One region of the Paracoccus qomolangmaensis genome, then DNA from elsewhere that is predicted to be linked to it. Evidence: riboswitches for the same ligand, from Rfam matches in the RefSeq annotation. Region 1 holds a riboswitch; the other holds the start of a gene.
What was found. Region 1 has a riboswitch for thiamine pyrophosphate ahead of PXD02_RS01010 (thiamine ABC transporter substrate-binding protein). Riboswitches for the same ligand answer to the same signal wherever they lie in the genome.
Positions count from the first base shown of each region.

Region 2: linked by a shared signal. The riboswitch ahead of thiD (bifunctional hydroxymethylpyrimidine kinase/phosphomethylpyrimidine kinase) and the one ahead of PXD02_RS01010 (thiamine ABC transporter substrate-binding protein) in region 1 are both predicted to bind thiamine pyrophosphate.

Region 1 is NZ_CP119082.1:208,626-213,350, reverse strand. It holds gene aroC (chorismate synthase) at 1-338, opposite strand, end outside; gene mutS (DNA mismatch repair protein MutS) at 335-2,950, opposite strand; TPP riboswitch at 3,031-3,129, shown strand; gene PXD02_RS01010 (thiamine ABC transporter substrate-binding protein) at 3,159-4,139, shown strand; gene PXD02_RS01005 (ABC transporter permease family protein) at 4,115-4,725, shown strand, end outside.
Region 2 is NZ_CP119082.1:3,207,222-3,211,946, reverse strand. It holds gene PXD02_RS16700 (thiamine phosphate synthase) at 1-19, opposite strand, end outside; gene PXD02_RS16695 (thiazole synthase) at 16-777, opposite strand; gene thiS (sulfur carrier protein ThiS) at 782-976, opposite strand; gene PXD02_RS16685 (FAD-dependent oxidoreductase) at 960-1,910, opposite strand; gene thiD (bifunctional hydroxymethylpyrimidine kinase/phosphomethylpyrimidine kinase) at 1,907-2,725, opposite strand; TPP riboswitch at 2,794-2,900, opposite strand; gene PXD02_RS16675 (H-NS histone family protein) at 3,247-3,582, shown strand; gene PXD02_RS16670 (TRAP transporter large permease) at 3,820-4,725, opposite strand, start outside.

The DNA.
Region 1 (4,725 bases):
AGGTGATAGGTGATGTCGGCATGTCCCGGACGGAAGGCCTGCGCGATCTCTCCGTAATCCTTCGACCGCTGGTCGGTATTCTCGATCATCAGCTGGACGGGCGTGCCGGTGGTGCGGCCCTCGAAGACGCCCGACAGGATGCGGACCTGATCGGCCTCGCGCCGCTGGGTGGTGTGTTTCGAGGTGCCGGGGCGGCGGCGGTCCAGGAATTGCTGGATAAACCCCTCGTCCAGCGCCACGCCGGGCGGCACGCCGTCAACGGTCGCGCCCAGGGCGGGGCCGTGGCTTTCGCCCCAGGTGGTGAACCGGAATGCGCGGCCGAAGGTGTTGTAGCTCATGCGGTCTCTCCGGTCAGGGCCTTGAGTTCATAGATCAGGTCCAGCGCCTCGCGCGGGGTGAGGGCGTCGGGATGGATATCCTTCATCCGCGCGTCCAGCGGGCTCGGTTTCGCCCTGGCGGGCGGCGGCGCGGGTGGGGGGGCGCGGAACAGCGGCAGGTCGTCGATCAGCGCGGCGGGGCGGGCCGCGCCCTCGCGTTCGCCCGATTCCAGCGCGTCCAGCACGGAGCGGGCGCGGTCCACCACGGATGCGGGCAGCCCCGCCAGCCGCGCCACCTGCACGCCATAGCTGCGGTCGGCCGCGCCCTTCCTGACCTCGTGCAGGAAGATCACCTCGCCGTCCCATTCGCGCACCGCGACGGTGGCATTGTCCACGCCGTCCAGCTTGGCCGACAGGGCCGTCATCTCGTGGTAATGGGTCGCGAACAGCGCGCGGCAGCGATTCGCCTGATGCAGATGCTCCATCACCGCCCAGGCGATGGACAGGCCGTCCCAGGTCGCGGTTCCGCGCCCGATCTCGTCCAGGATCACCAGGGCGCGGTCGTCGGCCTGGTTGAGGATCGCGGCGGTTTCCACCATTTCCACCATGAAGGTGGACCGGCCCCGCGCCAGATCGTCGGCGGCGCCCACGCGGCTGAACAGCTGGCTGACCAAGCCGATATGGGCGCGGCGCGCGGGCACGAAGGCCCCGGCCTGCGCCAGCACGGCGATCAGCGCGTTCTGGCGCAGGAAGGTCGATTTCCCGGCCATGTTCGGCCCGGTCAGCAGCCAGATCGCCGGAGTCATGCCCTCGGTCAGCGCGCAGTCGTTGGCGACGAAGGCCTGCGCCTTGCGCTTCAGGGCGCGTTCCACGACCGGGTGGCGGCCCCCCTCGATGACAAAGGCGCGGCTGTCATCGACCTGCGGACGGATCCAGCCCTCGCCCGTGGCGATGTCGGCGAAGGCGGCGGCAAGGTCGATCTCGGCCAGGGCGCGGGCCGCCTGGCCGATCTGCGCCGCGCGGTCCAGCACGGCGGCGCGCAGGCGGTCGAAGATGCCCCGCTCGATCTCCAGCGCGCGGTCGCGGGCGTTGAGGATCCGGGTCTCCAGTTCCGACAGATCGACGGTGGTGAAGCGGATCTGGTTGGCGGTGGTCTGGCGGTGGATGAAGGTCGCGTTCAGGGGCGGGGCCATCATGCGTTCGGCATGGGTGGTGGTCGTCTCGATGAAATAGCCCAGCACATTGTTGTGCTTGATCTTCAGGCTTGGCACCCCGGCCAGCGCCGCATAATCGGCCTGCATCCCGGCGATCACGCCGCGCCCCTCGTCGCGCAACCGGCGGGTCTGGTGCAGGTCGGCGTCATGGCCCGCCGCCACGAATCCGCCGTCGCGGGCCAGCAGCGGCGGTTCGGCCACCAGCGCGTCGTCCAGCAGCCGGATCAGGTCATCCTGCCCGGTCAGGTCGCGCGCGGCCTCACGCAGCACCGGCACGGCGTCGCCGGCCAGGCGCGCCGCGATGGCCGCGCCCTGCGACAGCCCCGCCCGGATCGCCGCCAGATCGCGCGGCCCGCCCCGGTCCAGCGCCAGCCGCGACAGCGCCCGGTCCATGTCGGGCACGCGCGCCAGCGCGTCCCGCAGATCGGCCATCAGGCGCGGATCGTCCACCAGCGAGGCCACCGCGTCCTGCCGCGCATGGATCAGCGCCAGATCGCGGCTTGGCGCACCGATGCGGCGTTCCAGCAGCCGCGCGCCCGGTGCCGTCACCGTGCGGTCGATGGCCGCCAGCAGCGATCCCTCGCGCCCGCCGGACAGGGCCTGGGTCAGTTCCAGGTTGCGCCGGGTCGCCGCGTCGATCTGCATCGCCCCGCCCGCCCGTTCGCGCAGCGGCGGGCGCAGCAGCGGCAGCTTGCCCTTCTGCGTCAGATCCAGGTAATCGACGATGGCCCCCATCGCCGCCAGTTCCGCGCGGGTGAAGCTGCCGAACCCGTCCAGCGTCTCGACCCCATACAGCGCACACAGCCGCCGCCGCCCCGCCGCGCTGTCGAAGGCGGATGCGTGCAGGTCGGTCAACGCCGCCCCCGCATCCGCCGCCAGATCGTCCAGCCCCGACCCGTCGCAGGCCAGCAATTCGCGGGGCGCCAGCCGCGCCAGTTCCGGGGCCAGGCGCGGCAGCGGGCAGTCCATCACCTGAAAGGCGCCCGTGGAAATATCCACCCAGGCCAGCGCGCAGTCCTCGCGCACCTGCGCGAAGGCCGCCAGATAGTTGTGGTGCCGGGCCTCCAGCAGCGATTCCTCGGTCAGGGTGCCGGGCGTGACCAGCCGCACCACGTCGCGGGCCACCACCGATTTGGACCCGCGCTTCTTCGCCTCGGCCGGATCCTCCATCTGCTCGGCGATGGCCACGCGGAACCCCTTGCGGATCAGCGTCAGCAGATAGGATTCCGCCGCATGGACCGGCACGCCGCACATCGGGATCGGTTCGCCCCGATGCGTGCCGCGCTTCGTCAGCGCGATGTCCAGCGCGGCGGATGCCGCGATGGCGTCGTCGAAGAACATCTCGTAGAAATCGCCCATCCGATAGAACAGCAGCGCGCCGGGATTGGCGTCCCGGATCGCCAGGTATTGCGCCATCATCGGGGTGGGTTGATCGGTCACGTCCTTCGTCATGGCCGCTGTTCTAGCGGCTTGCGTGCCCGCGTGAAATCCCTACATTCAGCAGAACCTCGGGGAGCCATCCGGCTGAGACGCGGCGACGCGGACCCGTTGAACCTGATCCGGCTAACACCGGCGGAGGGAAGGTGGCGCTGTCCTTTCTTTCGTAATCCCATGAGAGGAGGCAGCGATGAAGATCCCCCTGATGATGGCCCTGCTGGCCGCGACCCCGGCCTTCGCGCAGGACAAGCCGGTCCTGACCGTCTATGCGGGCGAATCCATCACCAGCGAATGGGGCCCCGGCCCGAAGATCGAGCAGGGGTTCGAGGCCTTCTGCGCCTGCGACCTGCGCTTCCTGTCCGGCGACGAGCTGTCCCGCCTGCTGATGGAGGGCGAGCGGACCGAAGCCGATATCGTCTTCGGCCTGAACACCGACGTCACCGCGCGCGCCCGCGCATCCGGCCTGTTCGCGCCGCATGGGCAGGATACGTCCGATCTGTCGCTGCCGATCGCATGGACCGATCCGATCTTCCTGCCTTACAATTGGGGCGAAACCGCCTTCGTCTATGACGAGACGCGTCTGGAAAACCCGCCCGAAAGCTTCGCCGACCTGCTGGACGCGCCGGACGACCTGAAGATCGTGATCCAGGATCCGCGGTCCTCGGTCTCGGGGCTGGCGCTGCTGCTGTGGGTCAAGGCTGTCTATGGCGACAAGGCGCCGGACGCCTGGGCGAAGCTGGCGCCCAAGGTGCTGACCGTGACCAAGGGCTGGTCGGAATCCTACGGCATGTTCACGGAAGGAGAGGCCGACATGGTCCTGTCCTATACGACATCGCCCGCCTATCACATCGCCTCCGAAAACGACCGGACCAAGAAGGCCGCGATCTTCCCCGAAGGCCATTACTTCATGGCCGAGGTGGCGGCGCAGGTCCGCACCACCGACCAGCCGGAACTGGCGCAGCAATTCATGGACTGGATCCTGACGCCCGACTTTCAGCGGGTGATCCCGCTGGCGAACTGGTCGCTGCCCGCCAAGCTACCGCAGGCCGAATGGCCGCAGGTGATGCGCGGCCTGCCGCGCCCCGAAAAGACCCTGTTCTATACCGAGGACGAGGCCGAGGCGCTGCGACAGCCCGCGCTTGACGAATGGTTGCGGGCATTTTCCGGCTGACGCGAGCCGAGGTCGGGGGCGCAGCCGTCGCCACCGGCCTGGGGCTGCTGATCCTGGGCACGCTGACCGCCGTCACCTGGTCCGCGCGGGGGCTGACGGGGCTTGGCCCCTGGGACTGGCGCGCGGTGTGGTTCACGATCTGGCAGGCGGCAGTATCGGCCACGCTGTCGGCGGCCCTGGCGGTCCCGGTGGCGCGCGCCCTGGCCCGGCGGCGCTTTCCGGGGCGCGGGGTTCTGGTCACGCTGCTGGGCGCGCCCTTCATCCTGCCGGTGATCGTGGCGATCATGGGGCTGATCGCGGTCTTCGGCCGCAGCGGCGCGGTGAACGACGCCCTGCGCCTGATCGGCCTGCCCGAGGTCAGCATCTATGGCTGGCAGGGGGTGATTCTGGCGCATGTCTTCTTCAACCTGCCGCTGTCGGTGCGGCTGATCCTGCAAGGCTGGCAGGCGATCCCGGCGGAACGCTTCCGTCTGGCCGCGTCGCTGGGCTTTGCCCCCCGCGACACCGCGCGGCATCTGGAACGGCCGATGCTGCGGGCGGTGCTGCCGGGTGTCTGGCTGGCGGTGTTCCTGGTCTGCCTGACCAG
Region 2 (4,725 bases), 220 kb from region 1:
AGAAGCGCGGCAGGCTCACAGGAAGGCCCGCCCGATCACCGGGGTCGAGGGGACGGCCATGTCGGTCCGCTCCATCGGGTCGGCCAGCCAGCCGGCGCGCCCGGCGCGGATCGCCTCGGCCATGGCGGCAGCCATCGCGGCGGGATCGCCCGCGCGGGCGACGGCGCTGTTCAGCAGGATCGCGTCATAGCCCATCTCCATCGCCGCCGCCGCGTGGCTGGGCAGGCCGATCCCGGCATCGACGACCAGCGGCACATCGGGAAAGGCCGCGCGCAGCGCCCGCAGCCCGTGCGGGTTGTTCAGCCCCAGCCCCGACCCGATGGGCGCGCCCCAGGGCATCAGCACCTCGCAGCCCGCCGCCAGCAGCCGGTCGCAGACCGTCAGATCCTCGGTGCAATAGGGGAACACCTTGAAACCCTCCGAGGCCAGGATCCGCGCGGCCTCGACCAGCTCGAAGACATCGGGTTGCAACGTGTCGGCATGGCCGATCACCTCCAGCTTGATCCAGTCGGTGGCAAAGACCTCTCGGGCCATCTGCGCGGTGGTGACGGCCTCGCGCGCGCCGTGGCAGCCCGCGGTATTGGGCAGCAGCCGGACGCCCAGCGACCGGATCAGCGCCCAGAAATCCTGACCGCCCCCGGCCTCGCGCCGCAAGGACAGGGTGGCGATGCCCGCGCCCGATCGGGCAAAGGCATCGGCCAGGATCTTGGGCGAGGGATAGCCCGCCGTGCCCAGCATCAGCGGGCTGTCGACGTCGGTGCCATAGAAGACCGGCATCGCCCTAGCCCCCCTGCATGGGCGCCAGGGCCTCGATGGCGTCGCCGTCGCGCAGGGGCGTGGTCTCGCGCAGGGCGGCAGGAATGAAATCGCCGTTCAGCGCGGTGGCGATGCGGCCGGTCAGGTCCGCCTCGGCCAGGGCGCCCGCCAGGGTGGTTGCCGCGACATCGCGCGGGGTGCCGTTAATCGTGATCCGCATCCATGAACTCCGGTCTGGTCTGGTGTTGAAGGTGGTCGGCCACCATGCGGGCGACCGCCGGGGCCAGCAGGAAGCCGTGGCGGTAAAGGCCGTTGGCGTGGATAACGCCCCCTACGCGGCGGATGCGAGGCAGGTTGTCGGGGAAGGCCGGGCGCGCGTCGGCGCCCAGTTCCAGCACCTCGGCCTCGGCCAAGGCGGGGTGCAGGGCGAAGGCCGCCGACAGCAGTTCCAGCACCGCCCGCGCGGTGGGCGGGCCGCGCCGGTCGCTTTCCACCATGGTCGCGCCCAGCATGAACACCCCGTCGCCGCGGGGCACGACGTAAAGCGGCATCCGGGGATGCAGCAGCCGGACGGGGCGGGAAAGCCGGATCTCGGGGCAGCGGATCACCACCATCTCGCCCCGCACGCCGCGCAGGTCGTGCAAGGCGTCGCGTGCCGACAGGCCGCGGCAGTCGATGACGGTGCCGGTCGCCGTGTCGCTGCGCCCCAGGCGTTCCGACAGGATCGCCAGGGCCTGGCGCGGGGCCAGATGCGCCTCTGACTCGAAGAACAGCGCGCGGCTGAAGCGGGTGCCGAGGTCGGGTTCCAACGCGGCGATGCCCTGGGGGTCCAGCGTCCGGTGGCCCTGGCTGCGCCGGGCAAAGCGCGCCAGCGCGCCCGCATCGCGCGCCGGGCTGACGACCAGCGTGCCGTTCCGCGTGACCGGCACGCCCTGGCCCTGCCACCAGTCGGCGGCGCCCAGCCCGTGGCGCACCACCGCCGGTTCGGCGCTTTCGCCCTCGCACCAGGGGGCCAGCATCCCGCCCGCCCACCAGGAACAGGCCTGCGGGCCGGGCGCCTTGTTGTCCAGGATCGCGGCCGGGATGCCGCGCGCGGTCAGTTCCGTGGCGATGCAGAGGCCCATCACGCCGCCGCCGATGACGGTCACGCTCATGCCGCCGCCTCGGCCCGGCGGGGCCAGAGCGCGTGGAAATGATGCACCGGCCCGTTGCCGCCGCCCACCGCCAAGCCGTCGGCGGCCAGGATCGCGCGGTGCAGCCAGTCATGCGCGCGGCCCGCCGCCTCGGCGACCGTCAGCCCCTGCGCCAGCCCCGCCGCGATGGCCGAGGAGAGGGAGCATCCCGTGCCATGCGTGTTCCGCGTGCCGATGCGGGGCGAGGTAAAGCGCGCCACGCCCTCGGGCCCGGCCAGAAGGTCGGTGCAATCCGCGCCCGCCGCATGGCCGCCCTTCATCAGCACATGGCGCGGCCCAAGCGCGCGCAGTCTGGCGGCCTGGGCCACGGCACCGGCATCGTCGCGGGCCGGATCGGCGCCCAGAAGCCGCGCGGCCTCGGGCAGGTTCGGCGTCAGCACCCCGGCCGGCGGCAGCAGGTCGCGGATCAGCGCGCCGATCGCCTCGTCCGGCATCAGCACGTCGCCCGACTTGGCGACCATCACCGGATCCAGCACGATGGGAATCGGGCAGTCCCGCAGCGACGCGGCCACCGCCGCGATCCCGGCCGCCGATCCGACCATGCCGATCTTGATGGCATGAACCTGGATGTCGTCCAGCACCGCGTCGATCTGCGCCCGGATCAGATCCGGCGGGACCAGATGGACGGCCGCGACGCCGCGCGTGTTCTGCGCGGTCACCGCCGTGATCGCGCTGGCGCCATAGCAGCCGAGCGCCGAGACCGTCTTCAGATCGGCCTGGATTCCCGCGCCCCCGCCGCTGTCGGATCCCGCGATGGTCAAGACGGTCGGTGTCATCGGCCTCTCCTTCGGCATGTCGGGCCGTGAGGGGAGGGCGGCGGCAGACGGGATACGGCAAGGCGCCGGGCGTCCGCCTATCCGTTCCCTCCGCCGGCATGACCCGGATCAGGTTCGATGGGTCGGCGCGCATTGCACCTCTCAGCCCCGCGACGGGACGCCCCAACGGATAGTGTCAGGGACAGACTAGCCGCCCCCGCGCCGGACGTCCAGAGGCTTCGTGCGGAACAACTCGCAAGGCTGGTAAGGCGCGTTGAAGGGGGCCAACCCGACGGTTTCGGAAGCAGGGTCGGCCGCATGAGCCGCAATCGTGTTGCGCAGAGCCGCCAGCGTTTCTTTCGAAGAGGCTGTCTTTTTGCGGGATAACAGGGAAGAACGGTCTGGCCGAAACCCGCCCTGCTGCCGTCGATCGGAAAAGGGCTCTTCCAGTCAGCCAATTCCCCGCGCCTCTGGAAACCAGAGATCTGGCCTTTCCATAAAGACTTTCCATAAACAGCAGCGTGTCGTATCGAAGCGGTAAAATGACGCAGAAAGGCCTGCCTATGGATATTGACTACGATGCGCTGACGCTTGAGCAATTGAAAGAGATCAACCGCAAATCCGCGGCGGCCATCAGGGGTTACGAAACCCGCAGCCGAAAAGAGGCCATTGCCAGGGCGACCGAAATTGCCAAGGCCGCCGGTTTTGCCTCGCTTGAAGAGATGGTGGCCGCTCAGCCCGCCAAGGGAAGCAAGGCCGAACCGAAATACCGCCATCCGGAAAACCCCGATCTGACCTGGACCGGGCGCGGCCGAAAGCCCAACTGGATCGCCGAAGCCCTGGATGCCGGAAAGTCCCTGGACGATTTCGCGATCTGATTCGCGATCTGGCCGAAAGGCGCTCTCGATGTCCTGGACGACAGAGCGCCTATTCCGGTCTTGAATGCCCGGCCAAAGGCCTCTGGCCGTCAAAGGAATGGCGCGGGGCATGTCATGTCTGGCCGCCCGCTGTTCACAAGCCGCGCGCGTCCCGGATCCAACACAGCGAAGACATGGCAGGACGGAGACTCTTCAGGGGGTATCGCTGCGGACAACCCCCGATCCGGTCCTGCGCCGCTATCGGGCAAAGCCGCTGATCCGCGGCAGCCAGGTCGACAGCGCCGGCACGAAGGTCAGGATCAGCAGCGCCACCATCGCCGCGATGAAGAACGGCGGCAATTCGCGGATCAGCGCCGAGGGCCGCTGCTTCGTGGCCGAGGCGACGACAAAGATCAGGCTGCCGACCGGCGGCGTCATCAGGCCAAAGGTCAGGTTGACGATGACGATGATCGCGAAATGATCCGCCGCGATCCCCAGGCCGTGGGCGATGGGCGCCAGGATCGGCACCAGGATCATCACCCCCGGCAGCGGGTCCATGAACATGCCGAAGACCAGCAACAGCAGGTTCACCATCAGCAGAAAGGCGATGGGCGACAGGTTCATGGCGATCACCGCGTCGGCCATGGCCTGCGGCACGCCCTCGATGATCAGCACCCAGGCAAAGGCGCGGGCTGCGGCCAGGATCATCAGCACCGCGACCGACATGATCGCCGAGCGCAGGAAGGCCCCCCAAAGATCGGTCCAGCTGAAGCCGCGATAAACCACCGCCGAGACGACGATGGCATAGAACACCGCCACGACCGAGGCTTCGGTCGGCGTGAACAGCCCGACGCGGATGCCGCCGACGATCAGCACGATCAGCATCAGCGCCGGCAGCGCCGCGCCGGTATTGAGAAGCATCTGCCGCAACGGCGGGCGCTGTTCCAGGCTGCGATAGTCGCGCTTGCGGCTGATCCACCAGTTCACCGCCGCGATCAGCCCCGAGATCAGCAATCCCGGCAGCAACCCGGCCATGAACAGCGAGCCGACCGAGACATTGCGGTCCTGCAACGCATAGATGATCATGGTGATCGAGGGCGGGATGATCGGATCGACCACCGCGACCGAGATGGTCAGCGCCCCCGCATAGCCCTTGGAATAGCC